Regions from separate parts of the Rhodococcus sp. P4_B6 genome, predicted to be linked through region 1. Evidence: riboswitches for the same ligand, from Rfam matches in the RefSeq annotation. Region 1 holds a riboswitch; the other holds the start of a gene.
The links. A riboswitch is a leader RNA that binds a small molecule or an ion and turns the genes downstream of it on or off. The one in region 1 is predicted to bind cobalamin.
Positions count from the first base shown of each region.

Region 2: it holds a riboswitch for cobalamin, as region 1 does, so the genes downstream of both, AC1DWT_RS21005 (ABC transporter substrate-binding protein) here and AC1DWT_RS05535 (CbtB domain-containing protein) in region 1, are expected to answer to the same signal.

Region 1 is NZ_JBFUHV010000008.1:11,202-19,903, reverse strand. It holds gene AC1DWT_RS05550 (helix-turn-helix domain-containing protein) at 1-179, opposite strand, end outside; gene AC1DWT_RS05545 (alpha/beta fold hydrolase) at 242-997, opposite strand; gene AC1DWT_RS05540 (antibiotic biosynthesis monooxygenase family protein) at 1,030-1,344, shown strand; cobalamin riboswitch at 1,395-1,527, shown strand; gene AC1DWT_RS05535 (CbtB domain-containing protein) at 1,551-1,745, shown strand; gene AC1DWT_RS05530 (CbtA family protein) at 1,736-2,536, shown strand; gene AC1DWT_RS05525 (DUF5996 family protein) at 2,577-3,521, opposite strand; gene AC1DWT_RS05520 (hypothetical protein) at 3,665-4,120, shown strand; gene AC1DWT_RS05515 (DsbA family oxidoreductase) at 4,117-4,782, opposite strand; gene AC1DWT_RS05510 (CbtB domain-containing protein) at 5,019-5,213, shown strand; gene AC1DWT_RS05505 (SH3-like domain-containing protein) at 5,236-5,679, shown strand; gene AC1DWT_RS05500 (SH3-like domain-containing protein) at 5,676-5,975, shown strand; gene scnC (thiocyanate hydrolase subunit gamma) at 5,972-6,661, shown strand; gene AC1DWT_RS05490 (SH3-like domain-containing protein) at 6,658-6,993, shown strand; gene AC1DWT_RS05485 (OsmC family protein) at 7,001-7,438, opposite strand; gene AC1DWT_RS05480 (helix-turn-helix transcriptional regulator) at 7,478-8,428, opposite strand; gene AC1DWT_RS05475 (TIGR03086 family metal-binding protein) at 8,490-8,702, shown strand, end outside.
Region 2 is NZ_JBFUHV010000042.1:22,077-29,056, reverse strand. It holds gene AC1DWT_RS21020 ((2Fe-2S)-binding protein) at 1-416, opposite strand, end outside; gene AC1DWT_RS21015 (ABC transporter ATP-binding protein) at 409-1,185, opposite strand; gene AC1DWT_RS21010 (FecCD family ABC transporter permease) at 1,182-2,267, opposite strand; gene AC1DWT_RS21005 (ABC transporter substrate-binding protein) at 2,264-3,259, opposite strand; cobalamin riboswitch at 3,359-3,499, opposite strand; gene AC1DWT_RS21000 (MMPL family transporter) at 3,593-5,713, shown strand; gene AC1DWT_RS20995 (SDR family oxidoreductase) at 5,746-6,980, shown strand, end outside.

The sequences.
Region 1 (8,702 bases):
TCCAGAGCCGTGACCGCGTCGACGAGCAACCCGCGGACACTGTCCGGCAACGGCGCCGAACCCTCCGGGGTCGAGATCGTCACATCGCCCTGACCAGCGAGAACAAACTTCAACGCGGTGAGAAGGTCCCGATCGTCGGCGCCCGGCGGCAACACCGTGTGGTTCATCAGGGCGGCCATACCTCAACCATAAAACGAAAAAAACGAACACACAATGTCCTGAGCAGCGGACGAGGTGGCTCTCAGCCGAGTTCGTCGAGGAATTCCTCGACCACTTTCCGGTACTGCTCCGGCTGGTCGTCGTGGACGAGGTGCCCGGCCTGCGCGATGCGGACGTACTCGGCGCCGGGATGCCGCTCCGCCATGGTCCGCATCTGACCGTCCGGGGTGATGGTGAACTCCCCCTCGATCAGCAGGGCCGGAACGGTGATCGACGCCCACTGGTCCCAGAAGTGCCGGTCGCCCCACTCCGCCGAGATGTCGCGGAACGTGTCGACGTCGCCGTGCAGGTACCAGCCGTCGGCGCGCTTCTCGAACGACTCCAGGAAGTACTGTCCGGCAACCGGACCGAAGAACTCGAACAGATCCTCCCGGGTCGCGAACGGCTGCGGCCAGTTCGAGATCATCGCCGCCCAGTCGTCGGCGGTGCGGCCACGGAAGTCGGGGGCCATGTCTTCGAGGACGAGCGCCGACACCTTGTCCGGGTGCTCGGCCGCCAGGCACCAGGCGTGCAGGGCGCCCATCGAATGGCCGATCACCACCCACGGCTCGGTGAAGGCCGCGAGAGCCGCGGACAGATCTGCTACGAATGCTTCCGTCGTCAACCGCGACGGCGCGGGCCTGCCGTGGCCTGCGGCGTCAAACGTGAAGACGTGGCCGTGCTCGCGCAGCCACGGCACGTGCCGTCCCCACGTCCGGGCACTGCCCATCAGTCCGTGCAGCAGCAGAATCGGCTGTCCCGTCCCACCCTCGTCGTGCAACGCACTCTCACCCGCCACCACTCCGACGCTAGCGGAGTAATCTCGCCCGCATGGCAGTGGTGAAGATCAACGCAATCGAAATCCCCGAGGGTGCGGGGCCCGAACTCGAGAAGCGCTTCGCGGCGCGCGCGCACGCCGTGGAGAACTCTCCCGGCTTCCTCGGCTTCCAGCTCCTGCGCCCGGTGCAGGGCGAGAACCGCTACTTCGTCGTCACGCAGTGGGAGAGCGAAGAGGCATTCGCGGCGTGGCGCGACGGTCCGGCCCGTGAAGCACATGCGGGTGAGCAGAAGAAGCCGGTGGCGTCCGGGGCGTCGCTGCTGGAGTTCGAGGTCGTACTCGACGTCGCGGCGGCGAACAAGAGCTGAGCGGCAGGGGCGGGCCGAGGATTGACACGACGGCCCGCCGGGTGCAAAAGTTCGCAGGACAATGCGATGGTTCGGCAGGAATCCGGTGCAATCCCGGAGCGGTCGCGCCACTGTAAATCGGAGTAGTCCTTCACGGGAACCACCTCGACAGCCAGATACTGCGGCCATCGCCTGGACCTAGGGGACGCGAAATCCCAGGAGGAACTATGGCACTCGCCTACGCACCCGGCTCGTCGGTCGACACGACCCGCCTCGCCGTCATCTCTTTCGCGATCGTTCTGTTCGCGATGCTCGCTCTCTACCTCGTGGGATTCGACCAGGGCGCGATCTCGCGCAGTGGCATGTACATGCATGAATTGATGCACGACGGCCGCCACCTCCTGGGTCTGCCATGCCACTGACCGATTCCTTCACGAAACTCCTCATCCGCGGTCTGCTGGCCGGCCTGATCGCAGGCATCCTGGCCGGTGGCGTCGCGTTCGTTCTCGGTGAGTCGCACATCGACGCGGCCATCGCGATCGAGGAATCGCACAGCGCCGCCGAACCCGAAGGCCACTCACACGACGCCGCCACCCAGGCGGACGAGCCTGCCGGGCACTCGCACGACGAGGAAGACGCACTGGTCAGCCGCGACGGGCAGCGCTTCGGACTGTTCCTCGCCACGTCCCTCGCCGGACTGGCTCTCGGAGCGATCTTCGCCGTCGTCGCGAATTACGCACGTCGGGTGACGACGCTGTCGGGACCATTGCTCGGCCTGAGCCTGGCAGCCTTCGGCTGGCTGGCAATCGAGGCGGTGCCGTTCTTCAAGTACCCCGCCAACCCGCCCGCCGTCGGAGACCCCGAGACGATCAACCAGCGCACCTGGCTGTGGCTTGCCGCAGTCGCGCTGGGCCTGCTCGCCGTGGTGGCGTCCGTCTTCGCGGCGAAGGCCGTCGCCGCGCAGGAGTTCCTGTCGGTGCGGATCGCGGCGCCGGTTGTCGCGTTCCTCGTGGTGGCGACCATCGGATACCTCGTGCTGCCCACGATCAACGAAGTGGGTGACGACTTCCCCGCCGTGCTGCTGTGGCAGTTCCGGCTGTCGTCCCTCGCGACGCAGGCCACGCTGTGGCTGGTTCTCGGACTCGTGTTCGCGTTCCTCACGGAGCGTGCCACCCGGGCCACGGCGCCCGCGTCGGCGAACGCCTCTGCCTGACCATGTGAGTGGCACGGTGTGCTGGAGCACACCGTGCCACTCACATGGGATGGGTGTCCCAACGGGCCGGGTCCGTCTCCAGGGCGGCCCGGTCCCAGCCACCCCGATCGGCGGCCGCATCGTACGTGCTGTGCAGGAACTTCAGCAGAGCCGCATCGGGGTCGTCCGCGGTGCGGACGGTCTCGTACGGCAGCAGGAACTGCCGGAACTCCGCGCTGTAGAACGCGCCGTCCGGCCCGACCGGGTAGTCGGCGAAGCCGTCCGGTTCCGGATAGGCGTACGCGTAGAACGCGCCCTCGACGCCACCGCCGGGCCAGAATCCACAGCTGCTCAGCTCGTGTGAGTAGCCCTCGACCATCACCCAGTCGCCGCAGTTCGGCGCTCCCCCAGGATGAGTGGGCGCGCTTCGACCGGAGAACCGGGTACAGGCCAGGTCGAGCGCACCCCAGAAGAAGTGCACGGGACTGACCTTCCCGATGAAGTGGGCACGGAACTCGTGCAGCACACGATCCGCCTGCACGAGCTGCCGCCAGAACCGGTGCACCGACTCACCGTCGTACGAGCAGTGCTGCGTGTCCTCGGCGAACGGAACAGCCGTCTCCACCTCGTTGGGCCTGGCCAGGATGGTCGTCGTCACGCCCAGTTCGGCCAGCGTGTCCATCGTCTCCGCATAGAAATCGGCCACCGACTTCGGTTCGAGCGCAACCGTTCCGGTTCCGCCCGCGCTCGTGCGGATCACCAGCCGATGGTCGACGAAGTCGAATTCGATGTCGAAACACTCGGTGCCGTACGGGACGGTCGACGTGGTGAGACCGCGGGGGCTCACGTACAGCGGCACCTGCCACCAGTGGTTGATCAGCGGTGCGTGGGCCAGGCGGATCTTCCCGACGATCTGCGTCCACATGTGCAGGGTGTCCCTCGTCGACGTCCACTCGTCCACCTTCAACGCCGGCCATGCATCTCCGGATCGTGTCTGCTCGCGCACAGTGCCTCCCTGCCGACGACGTGCTTTTCAATGTGCTCCCCGTCCGGAGTGATGGCAAGGTGCCGCACCGATACCCGAGTAGGGGTGGCCGCCACTCCCCGGGGTGATGTGCCCGCGATGTCACCGATACCAGCATTGGGGACATGACCACTCGCACCGCACCACCGGCCCCGCAGACGGTCGAACACGCGTTCCGGCTGCTCGGGCTCGCCCTGTTCGCCGGCGTGGTGGAGGCGATTGCACACGCGTCCACCGCACTGGAGAATCCGGACGCCGACGTCGCCGGGCTCGCCGGACAACTCGCGGTCCGTGTTCTCGTCTACGCCGCGGTGCTGTTCGTCATGACCCGGTTCCGCAGCGGCAGGGCGTGGGCGCGGGGCGTCCTCGCGATCAGCCTCGGCATCTTCGGCGTCACGTCGCTCGTGGCGGAGCCGATCGCCTGGATGACGGCGTGCGATGACCCGATGTCCGCCGTCTCCGGTCTGACGCTCGACGTCGCGGTGATCGCGCTCGCCCGGCTCACGCACCTCGCGGCGGTGATCGCCGCACTGGCACTCATGTTCCGGGCTGACGCCAACCGGTACTTCGCCCGCTGCTAGGTGACCGGCGCCGCGCTCGCCTGCGTCAGGAGCTGCAGGAACACGTCCTTCGGCTGCGCACCGGATACCGCGACCCGGCGGTTGGCGACGAAGAACGGCACCGCCGACACCTGCAACGCACGAGCGGTGTCGAGATCGGCCCGGACCGCGTCCGCACCGGCATCGGAATCGAGTTCGGCGCGCACCGTGTCGGCGTCGAGCCCGGCCCGCGCCGCGATGTCGACGAGCACCTCGCGGTCGTCGATCACGGCGCCCTCACCGAAGTGGGCGCGGAACAGTCCCTCCACCACGGCATCTCGCCTGTCGCCCGCGAGGTGGATCAGCCGGTGCGCGTCGAAGGTGTTGGCGGCGACGACCGTGTCGAAGTCCAGTCGCAGACCCTCGTCGGCCGCCGTCTGCGCGACGTGCCCGAACATCTGACGGACCTGCTCCGCCGACAGCCCCTTGCTCTCCACCAGGGCGTCGAGTTCGGTGCGCCGCTCCCCGACCGGCGTGTCCGGAGACAGCTGGTACGACCGCCACGTCACGTTGACCCGGTCGCGCCCCTCGAACTCGTCGAGGGCCGACAGGAAACGGCGCTTGCCGATGTAGCACCAGGGGCAGGCCACGTCGGACCAGATCTCGATCTCGATGTCGCCGTCGTGCTTCTGCTGTGTCGTCACAGTTCAGTGGAACAGATCGGTGCCGGATTCTGTTCCGGCTCGTTCCGCTCAGAGGATGTCTTGGCTCGCCGTGGTGTATTTACGCCCGCCGAATTCGACCGAACGGTACGGTGAGGGTGTCGACACGGCGAGAGTAACGTCGTATCGATCGTGCCGCTGAACGAGGGGCGCTCGTCGCGATGCCCGGACAATCGACGGCCGATGGTTGCGGAACCCGAACTCCTCCAGGAGTAGCCATGGTTTACGTCTCTTCACCGAGCAAGTCCGTCGAATCAGTCGGAATCGTGCTGATCGCCGTCGGAGTCGTCCTGCTCTCACTTCTCACCCTCTACCTGGTCGGCTTCGACCAGGGTGCGATCTCCCGAAGTGGCATGTACCTGCACGAATTGATGCACGACGGACGCCATCTCCTGGGAGTCCCCTGTCACTAGTTCCACCCCTACGGAGCGCGCGATGAACTCTCCAGCAGAATTCGAAGCACAGGCGAACAGAGTGGCGGGGTACGGCCCCCTCCATCACGAAGAGATGGATTCGCCGTACTACCTCCCCAATTCCGCGTTCGACGCGCTGCGGCACGTGCTGCACGACGTCGGCGGCCAGCCCGCCCTTCCCGTCGCGTACGAGGAGAAGGTCGAAGAGGACTGGGAGATGAGCACGTACGTCACGTGCGAATGCCTCGGCTGGCGGGGCGTGTGGAACTCGGAGGAACGCCGTCGCGCCGAGAACGACCTGGGTGCCACGCTCTACTTCGGATTGCCGTACTACGCGCGGTGGATCACGGTGGCTGCCAAGACACTCATCAACAAGGGCCTGATCACGCCGGACGAACTCTCCGCCAAGATCGACGAAGTGCGGGCCCGGACCGCCGGCGGACCTACGGCGGGAGGCCGGTCATGACGAAGTTCGAGATCGGCGACCGCGTCACCGTCAAGGATGCGACGTCGATGTTCCACACCCGCACGCAGGCATTCATCCGCGGGCACACCGGCGTCGTCGTCGAACACCGCCCGGCGTGGGTGATCCCCGAGGACGAGGCGTGGGGACGCGTCGACGACGGCCGGACCGAGCCGTTCTACGTCGTCCGCTTCCAGCAGACCGACCTCTGGCCCCGCTACACCGGATACGAGATCGACACCTTGGAAACCGAGTGCTCCGAGCGCTGGCTCGAGCCGGCAGGAGAGGCCGACACATGACGCATTCGCACGACGATCACGCCCCGATCCAGGCCTCGGAGGAGGTCAGCGAATTCGAGATCCTGGAAACCGCCATCCGGGAACTGTCCATCGAACACGGACTGTTCTCCCGCGAGGATCACCGGCGCTTCTCGGAATGGGCCGAATCGGTAGGGCCGTCGGGTGGTTCGAAGTTGGTCGCGAAGGCGTGGGTGGATCCGGAATTCAAGAAGCGCCTACTGGCCGACGGCACCGAGACCTGCAAGGAAGTGGGGATCGACTGGCGCGACCCCACCGGGTCGGGCACACCGAGCGACTACACGTACTTCTACGTACTGGAGAACACCCCGAAAGTGCACAACGTCATCGTCTGCACGTTGTGTTCGTGCTATCCGCGGCCCGTCCTCGGCATGTCCCCGGACTGGTACCGCACACCCAACTACCGCCGCCGGCTGGTGCGCTGGCCCCGCGAGGTGATCGCGGAGTTCGGCCTGCACTTCCCGTCGGACGTCGAAGTGCGCGTGCATGATTCGAATCAGAAATCGCGATTTATGGTGATGCCGATGCGCCCCGAAGGCACCGAGGGGTGGAGTGAGGAACAGCTGGCGTCGATCGTCACCCGCGACACCATGATCGGCGTCGCCGTCCCGCAGGTCGACTGGACGGCGACCACACCACCCTCGGACAACGGAGGAGCCGCGCGATGATGGCAGACAGGGGCTACGACGTCATCCTGAACACGTTGACACCGGCGACAACTCGCGACGACGTGACGCTCCCGGACCTCGACCGCAAGCCCGACCCGTGGGAATCGAGCATGCAGGCCACCGCGGAATGCCTGTCCTGGCGTGGCGCCTGGGACAATCTCGACAGGCGCCACACCGAGGACCAGCTGGGCGAAACCATCTACCGCGACTTCCCCGTCCGCTCCCGGTCCGTCGTCGCCACCGCGCACGCGCTGATGGACAAGGGCGTCATCAGCCCGGACGAACTCCAGGCGAAGATGGAGGAAGTGCGCGCACGGGTCAACCGTCGGTAGCCGGCACTCAGGATTCGAGTGCCGCGTCCAACGTGATCTCGACGCCGGTGAGTGCCTTGCTCACCGGGCACGACTCCTTCGCGGCCTGAGCGGCCTTGGCGAAGCCGTCTGCGTCGAGCCCGTCCACCTCACCGCGGACCGTCAACTTGATGCCGGTGAGCTTGAAACCCGGGTTGTCCGGCCCGAGTGAGACATCGGCCTTCACCTCGAGGCTCTGCGGGGTTCCGCCTGCCTCCGCGATGAGTGCGGACAGCTGCATCGCGTAGCAGGACGAATGCGCCGCCGCGATCAGCTCCTCCGGGCTGGTGGTTCCACCCGCCTCCTCCGCCGCGCGCTTCGGGAACGAGACGTCGAAGGTCGCGACACCGGAACTGGTGAGTTCCACCTGGCCGCTTCCCTGTTCGAGTGATCCGTTCCAAGCGGTCCGTGCGGTACGTGTCGGCATGCCACATCCTCTCGTGGTTCTTCGGTTTACGTGTCGAACCTACTCGTACCTGGCGCACATCCGCAGCGCCCGGGAACGCAGGGCGGCCCGCAGATCGTCCGGCGCCAGCACTTCTGCGTCCTCGCCGAGCGACCACAGCACGCCGCTCGCGTGGGAGTCGTCGCCGAACACCACTTCCAGGCGCACCCGGTCGCCGTCGGCGGGCTGCTCGGATCGGACGGCGTAGGCACGCTCCGCCAGAACGTCGCGGCACTCCCGGCGGACGAGAACGTCGACGACGATCGGTGTGCCGCGTGCCCGGAACGCCGAACGGCGATGCTCCCAGATCGCGGCGAGGTCGATGTCGGCCGGTCGCTGTGCCGGTTCGTCGAGTTCGCGGACGTCCGCGATCCGCTCGAGCCGGTACGTCCGGTCGCGGCCGGCGTCCGTCGCCACCAGGTACCACCGTCCCCCCGCGTGGATGAGACCCTGCGGGTCGATGACCCGCCACACCGGTTCGTTGCCCCGCGACGGGTAGAGGATGCTCAGGCGCCTGCCCACGAACACCGCTTGCTGGATCAGCCCGAGGTGGTCGTCGACCGGTTCCGGATCGGTCAGCCACGAACCCTGGGTGACGAACACCCGCTCCGCCACCTTCGTCGCCGCGGCCCGGTGCGCGTCCGGCATCGCCGCGACCACCTTGCGCATCGCCGACGCGAACGCCGGCGCCATGCCCAGCGACTCCGAGGTCACCGCGGAGCCCGCCGCCAGCAGGGCCTTGGCCTCGTCGACGGTCAGGCCCGTGAGGTCGGTGGTGAATCCCGGGAGCAACTCGAAACCGCCGTCCCGGCCGCGTTCGGCGTACACCGGGATCCCCGCCGTCGACAGCGCATCGATGTCTCGCAGCACGGTGCGCGGCGACACCTCGAGTTCGCGGGCCAGCGCCGCAGCCGACATTCGCCCACGGTTGCGGAGCAGGAGGACGAGCGAGAGCAGACGGTCGGCGCGCATGCGGAAAGTCTGTCAGAAATACACGACAGAGGATGTCATGTATTGCGGCGATAGTTGCCTCATGACAAACACGACAGATCCCCGGCCCCTGTACCGCGAAGCCCTCACCTGGACCACCGGTCTCATCGAGAACGTCCGCGAGGACCAGTTGACGGCATCCACCCCGTGCGCCGACTTCGACGTCCGCACCATGCTCGGCCACCTCGTCGCCACCGTGGAGCGTGCCCGCGTGATCGGTGAGGGCGGCGACCCGGCCACCGTTCCGCTCGTCGTC
Region 2 (6,980 bases), on a different contig from region 1:
GCGAGCGCATCGACGATCGGCGTCAGTGCCGCGGCCATCTCGGCCGCGAGTTCGGACAGCCCCTCGGTGACCGGCAGCCCCGACGACGCGGTGATGCCCCCGAGGTACCCGTCGTCGCGGAGGAATGCCACGGCGTCGCCGAGCCCCGGGTGGGCGGCGACACCCGTGACGAGCGCGGTCGCGATCGGGATCCCGGTCAGCGTCGAACTGGCCGAGTACCACCACAGCGTCCCGTTGACCCGGGGATCGTCGCTGCCCCACCGCCTCGCCGTGTCCGCGACCCGGTCCGCGAGCCAGCCGGGATCGGTCAGGCGCACGGCCGGGAACGAGGCTGCGCCGGGGTGTGCGATCTGGTCGGCGATCATCGGGACGCGGCGTGCGGTCAGCTCGTACGCGCGCCGCAGTTGCTCATCCATCGGCCAGCCCCAGGATCTCCATCGTCAGCCGCGGACTCGACCGCACGACGGCGCGGATGCCGAACACCCCGCCGAGCACGGTGTCGTCCAGGACGTCGGCGGGCGGACCGGTGCTGATCACCCGTCCATCGTGCAGCACGGCAAGGGTGTCGCAGTACTCCACGGCAAGCCGGAGGTCGTGCATGGTCACGACGATCGCGAGACCGTCGCGCGCGAGGTCGCGCAGCAGGTTCATCACCGTCAGCTGATGCCGCAGGTCGAGGTGGTTGGTGGGTTCGTCGAGCAGCAGGACCCGCGGCTGCTGCGCGAGAGCCCGGGCGATCGACACCCGCTGGCGTTCCCCACCGGACAGCGCCTGCACGTCGCGGCCGGCGAGTTCGGCCAGCCCCACCTGCCGTATACACGTCTCCACGATTTCGCCGTCGACCCCGTTCGCCCGTTCGAACCAGCCCCGGTGCGGGACGCGTCCGAGCGACACGGATTCGCGCACGGTCAGTCCCGCGGACACCCGCGGTTCCTGGGTGCTCGCGCCGATCGTGCGGGCGAGTTCTCGTCTGCCCAGATCGGCGCTGTCCGTTCCGTCGACGACGACGGCGCCCGCGGTCGGGGTGAGCGCGCGGTAGCAGCAGCGCAGCGCCGTGGTCTTCCCGGAACCGTTGGGCCCGACCAGCGCCAGCACCTCACCGGGACGGACGGCGAGGTCGACGCCGTGCAGCACTTCCCGCGATCCGAGTTCGGCGCGGACCCGGTGCAGGCTCAGCGCGGTCACTCGGCCCTCCCGTACTGCCGGTACAGCATCCACACGAAGATCGGTGCTCCCACCAGGGCGGTGACGACGCCCACCGGGACCTCGATGCTCCGCGCGACCGACCGCGCGGCCGTGTCCGCCGCGACCATCGCGATCGCGCCGAGGAACGCGGCGACGGGCAGCAGCCTGACCGCGCGGGCACCCACGACGTACCCGGCCAGGTGCGGCACGAGCAGGCCGATGAAGCCGATGCCGCCGGCGACGGACACGGCCGCCCCTGCCAGCATCGACACCCCGAGCAACTGCACGACGCGGAAGCGCCGCACGTTCATCCCCAGGGCGGCGGCGCCTTCGTCTCCCGCCTGCAGCAGGTCGACACGGCTCGCGCTCAGCATCATCGCCGCCCCCACCGTCGCGAGTGCGAGAGCCGGGAAAATCACCGTCGACCAGCGTGAGTCGCCGAAACCGCCCGCCAGCCAGTGCATCACCGAACTCAGTTGGTGCTCGTCGGCGACGACCAGGATCGAGAAGGTGATGAGGGCGGAGAACACCTGCGCCGACGCGACACCGACGAGAATGACCGCGGTCGGCTGCGGATACCGGCCGCCGATCGCCAGTGACAGGAACAGCGGCACCATGGCGCCCAGGAACGCCGCGGCGGGAATCGTGAACACGCCGCGCGCTCCCACTCCGAGCCCGAGCACCGTCACCACCACCACGCCGAAACCCGCACCCGAGGACACGCCGAGCAGATACGGATCGGCCAGCGGATTACGTGTCACCGCCTGCGCCACGGCTCCTGCCAGGGCGAGCGCCGCCCCGACGACCGCGGCGGTCAGCGCCCGCGGCAACCGGGAGTCCAGCACGATCGATTCCCGGGCCTGCGACCACCAGGGCTCGAACGCACCCGGGGCCACCCGGTGCGCGACGATCGCCCAGACGTCGCCGACCGGGATGCGCACCGAACCGAACGACACGGCGAGGCCAAGGACGAACAGGGTCGTCAGGGCGAGCAGCATCACCAGGCCCGCGAACCCGACGCGCGCCCGGGAGGGGTGCGTGGGCGACGCGTGTGGCGCCGCACGTTCGGCGGTCGTGGTCATCGCGCGCCGACGGCGTCCGGATGCAGCGCCCGCGCGATCGTCTCCACCGACCGCACCAGGCGCGGGCTCTCGAAGAAGTCGTCGAGCGGCACCACCACGAAACGGCCGGCTTTCACTGCGGGCGTCGTCGACATGATCGGGTGCGACTTCAGGAAGTCGATCTTCGCCTGCGCGCTCGTCGTGCCGTAGTCGAGGACGACGATCGCCTCCGGGGCGCGTTCACCGATGATCTCCCACGTGGACTTCGAATACGGCTTCTCCCCCTCCGCGAAGAGGTTGGCCGCACCCGCGTGGTCCGCGATGAGCTGGCCGACACCCACACCGCCGATCGTCAGCGGAACGTCCTCGCCGGAATCGTAGAAGAACGTCGGAACCGGGGCGGTGCCTGCGATCTCGTCCCGCACGGCCTGCAACCCGGACGTCACCCGTTCGCTGACGGCGACTGCCTCGTCCGGGACGCCGAGGATCTCACCGAGCTGCGTGTAATCGCTGCGCAGCAGTCCGATGTCGGGGAAACCCTGCCCGCAGTACTCGGAGAACAGGAAGGTGGGGATGCCCTGTTCGCCGAGGGATTCGCGCGAGCGTCCCTCCTTCTCGTCGAACGCGCTGCGCATGCCGCCGACCACCAGGTCGGGGTCGAGGTCGAGGATCTGTTCCCGGGTCGGGTATTCCTTCGCGAGTTTCGGGATCTTCGCGAAGGCATCCGCGAACTCCGGCAGCGGGGTCGCGTCGCCGTACCCCGTGCCGACGATGCGATCACCGGCCCCCATCTCGATCAGCACCTCGGTGACGTGATCGTTCATGCTGACGATGCGCTGCGGCGGCGCGTCGAACGTCTCCGTTCGCGCGCAGTTGGTGACGGACACCGGCTCGGCGAAGGATTCGGCGGAAGCGGTCTGCCCCACGGACTCCCCGCGCGAACATCCGGCGACCACCAGCGCGGCCACGGCGAGCGTGACCAGAGCGGAACTTCGGAACAACTGACAGTGCATGTAAACCTCATTGCGGCTCAGAGCCACGAATGAGAAGCCGGCAGACGCCCACGTGCAGGCGCGCCTGCGGGACTCCGCTTCGTAGACCACGACGAAAAGGATGTCGCACACCACACGCCGGGTAATCGGGCTCGCCACCGAAATGCTCTGGTGGCCTACCGTTGCGGGTCAGCGCCGGATTCGGACCGGCTTCCCCCGTGCGTGTGACTGCAAGTGCACTGCCGAGTATGCACGATTTGCCGGGACCAGCGTCACACCCCCACCGGCAATCCCTCGATCCGCACTACAGTCGGCAGTCGCAGCCGACCGCCCCCGATCACCCGGAGTTGACGCATGACACGTTGGGCCTCGACCGTTGTTTCACGCAAATGGTGGGTCCTGACCCTCGCCGTGTTCGCCGTTGTGGTGAGCGGCGTGTGGGGCACCGGTGTGTTCGCAAAGCTCAGCTCCGGCGGATTCATCGACCCCGGTAGCGAATCCGCCGAGGTGGCGCGAATCGTCGAGGACAATCTGGGTCCGCAAACGCCGGACATCATCGCCATCTACACCGCACCCGACGGGAAGACCCTCGACGACATCGGCCCCCAGGTCACCGCGAGTCTCGACCGGTTCGCCGCCGAGGTGCCGACGTATTCGGTGACGTCGTACTGGACGGCGGACGCGACGAGGAAGCACCTGATGGTGTCGGAGGACGGCACCAAGGCGTCGGCCGCGATCACCGTCGACCCGGATGCCGGGATCACCGCCGCCACGTTCAACGATCTGCTGCCGAAGCTCGAGGTGGAGGGCGTCGACACCGAGTTCGCGGGCAACTCGGTGGTGGGTGTGGCGTTCAACAACCGGCTGCAGCAGGACCTGGTGCTGGCCGAGGCGATCGCGCTGCCGATCACTCTCGTGTTGCTGGTCTTCATCTTCGGCGGACTGGTCGCCGCCGCCGTTCCGGTGTTCGTCGGGCTGCTCTCGATCTTCAGCGCCCTCGCGACGCTGCGCCTGCTGACCCTGTTCACCGACGTCAGTTCGTTCGCGATCAATGTGGCGTCCCTGCTCGGCCTGGGGCTCGCGATCGACTACGGCCTGTTCATCGTCGGCCGTTTCCGCGAGGAACTGGAGTCCGGCGCCGACGTGGCCGAGGCGACCCGGCGCACCGTCCTGACCGCGGGTCGCACCGTGTTGTTCTCCGGTCTGCTTCTGGTGTGCGCGTTCTCGGGGATGCTGGTGTTTCCGCAGGACGTGATCAAGTCGCTCGGGTTCGGTGCGATGGCCGCGGTCGCGAGTGCGGCGCTGCTGTCCCTCACCGCGGTGCCCGCGCTGCTCGCGATCCTCGGTCACCGCATCAACGCGCTGAGCTGGCGCAAGGACGCGGCGCAGCGCGGTGAGGTGCGCGCCCGCAAGTTCTGGGGCTCCGTCGTCACCTGGGTGATGCGTCGGCCGGTCGCCATCGCGGTCGGAATCGTCGCGGGTCTGATGGTCCTGGCCGCGCCGCTGCTCAGCGCGTCACTCGGCGAGGTCACGTACACGGCGCTGCCCGAGAACGATCCCGCCCGTATCGCCACCGACACCCTCACCACCGAATTTCCCACCACCGGGAACGGCGCCACCCTGATCCTCCGCGGCACCGACGGCACCGCGCCGACCGCCGCCGACGGAGCCGCGGTGGCACAGGCCGCCGGCCAGGTGCCGGGCATCGGCGCCGCCACCGTCGTCGCGTCCAACGGCGAACTGGTGGCGGTGCAGGCCGTCTACTCCGAGGGAGTGACCACCGACGACCAGAGCGCGGCGGTGGACGGTCTCCGCGCCATCTCCGTCCCCGAGGGAACCGAACTGCTCGTCGGCGGCGGCCAGGCGACCGTCGACGACGGCAACGCGGCGATCGTGCACTGGATGCCGGTCATGATCGCGATCATGGTGGGTTCGACGCTGGTCCTGCTGTTCCTGGCGTTCGGCTCGGTGGTGCTGCCGATCAAAGCGGTCGCGATGGCGGGGCTGAGTCTCGCCGCCACGTTCGGGGTGCTCACCTGGATCTTCGAGCTGGGACACGGCGCGGGCCTGCTCGGGGTCAGTCCGGCACCGCTCGAGGCGACGTTCGTGGTCCTCATTCTCGCCGTCGTCTTCGGCCTGTCCACCGACTACGAGGTGTTCCTGATGTCGCGCATGGTCGAGGCGCACGAGGCGGGCGCGACGACGGAGGAAGCGGTGCGTTTCGGCACCGAGCGCACCGGCCGGATCGTGACGGCCGCCGCGCTGCTGCTCGTGGTGGTGACCGGGGCGTTCACGATCTCCGGTCTGTCGATCATGCGGTTCCTCGGCGTGGGCATGATCGTCGCGCTGCTCGTCGACGCGACGGTGGTCCGGATGCTCCTCGTTCCGTCCCTGGTGAAGCTGATGGGCGAGGCCAACTGGTGGGCTCCGGCCTGGATGAAAAAGGTGCACGCCAAGGTGGGTCTCGGCCACTAGTACATCATCTTACTTTGGAGTAAGTTCGGGGCATGGCCACCTACCTCGTCACCGGCGGTACCGGATTCCTGGGTCGGCACGTGCTGCCCCTGATCCTCGACCGCGATGCATCAGCCGAGATCCACGTCCTCGTCCGGCGCGCGTCCGTCGCGCGGCTGGAGGCACTCGTCGACAGCATGCCCGGCGGCGAACGCGTGCATCCCCTGATCGGTGACCTGACCGAGCCCGGCCTCGGACTCGGGTCCGTGCCCACGGCCGACCACGTCCTGCACCTCGGCGCGATCTACGACCTCACGGCCGGCGACGAGCAGGCCGCCACGAACGTCGACGGCACCCGTTCTGTCATCGCGCTGGCCCGGGAACTGGATGCGACTCTCCACCACGTCTCCTCCATCGCCGTCGCGGGAGATCACGAGGGGCCGTTCAGGGAAACCGATTTCGATCTCGGCCAGAGCTTCCCCACCCCGTATCACCGCACCAAGTTCGAGGCCGAGAAACTGGTCCGCAACGCCGAGGGCCTGCGCACACGCATCTACCGCCCCGCCGCGGTGGTCGGCAGTTCGGTCACCGGCGAGATGGACAAGATCGACGGCCCGTACTACCTCTTCCCCGCCATCGCGGCGCTCGCGAAACTCCCCGCCGCGCTGCCCGTGGCCGTCCCGCGGATCGGCGCGACCAACGTCGTGCCCGTCGACTACGTCGCCGCGGCCGTCGTGGAACTGATGACGGCGCCGGGACGGGACGGCCAGACGTTCCACCTCGTCAATCCGCGCCCCCAGCCGGTCCGGGAGATCTACGCCGCGCTCGCCGAGGCGGCAGGCGCACCGCACCCCGCGATCGGACTGCCCGGCGAACTCGTCCGCCCGTTCCTCACCCCCACCCCCGACTCCGCCCTCGACGCGGGCCGCAAGGCCGTGCTCGGCGCACTCGGCATCCCGCCGGCGCTCGTCGAGAACCTGACCCTGCCCACGGTGTTCGACGACCGCGACACCCGGGAGGCGCTGCGCGGCACCGGCATCGAGGTGCCGCCTTTCGCCTCGTACGCCGGCACGCTGTGGTCGTACTGGCGCGAGAACCTCGACCCCGACCGGGCGCGCAGGCCCCACCCCGCCGGACCGCTCGTGGGCAGGCATGTCGTGATCACCGGGGCGTCGTCCGGGATCGGCCGGAGTTCCGCGATCGCGACGGCCCGTAAGGGCGCGAAGGTCATCCTGCTCGCCCGACGCACCGCGGAACTCGACGCCGTCGTCGCGGAGATCCGCGCGGC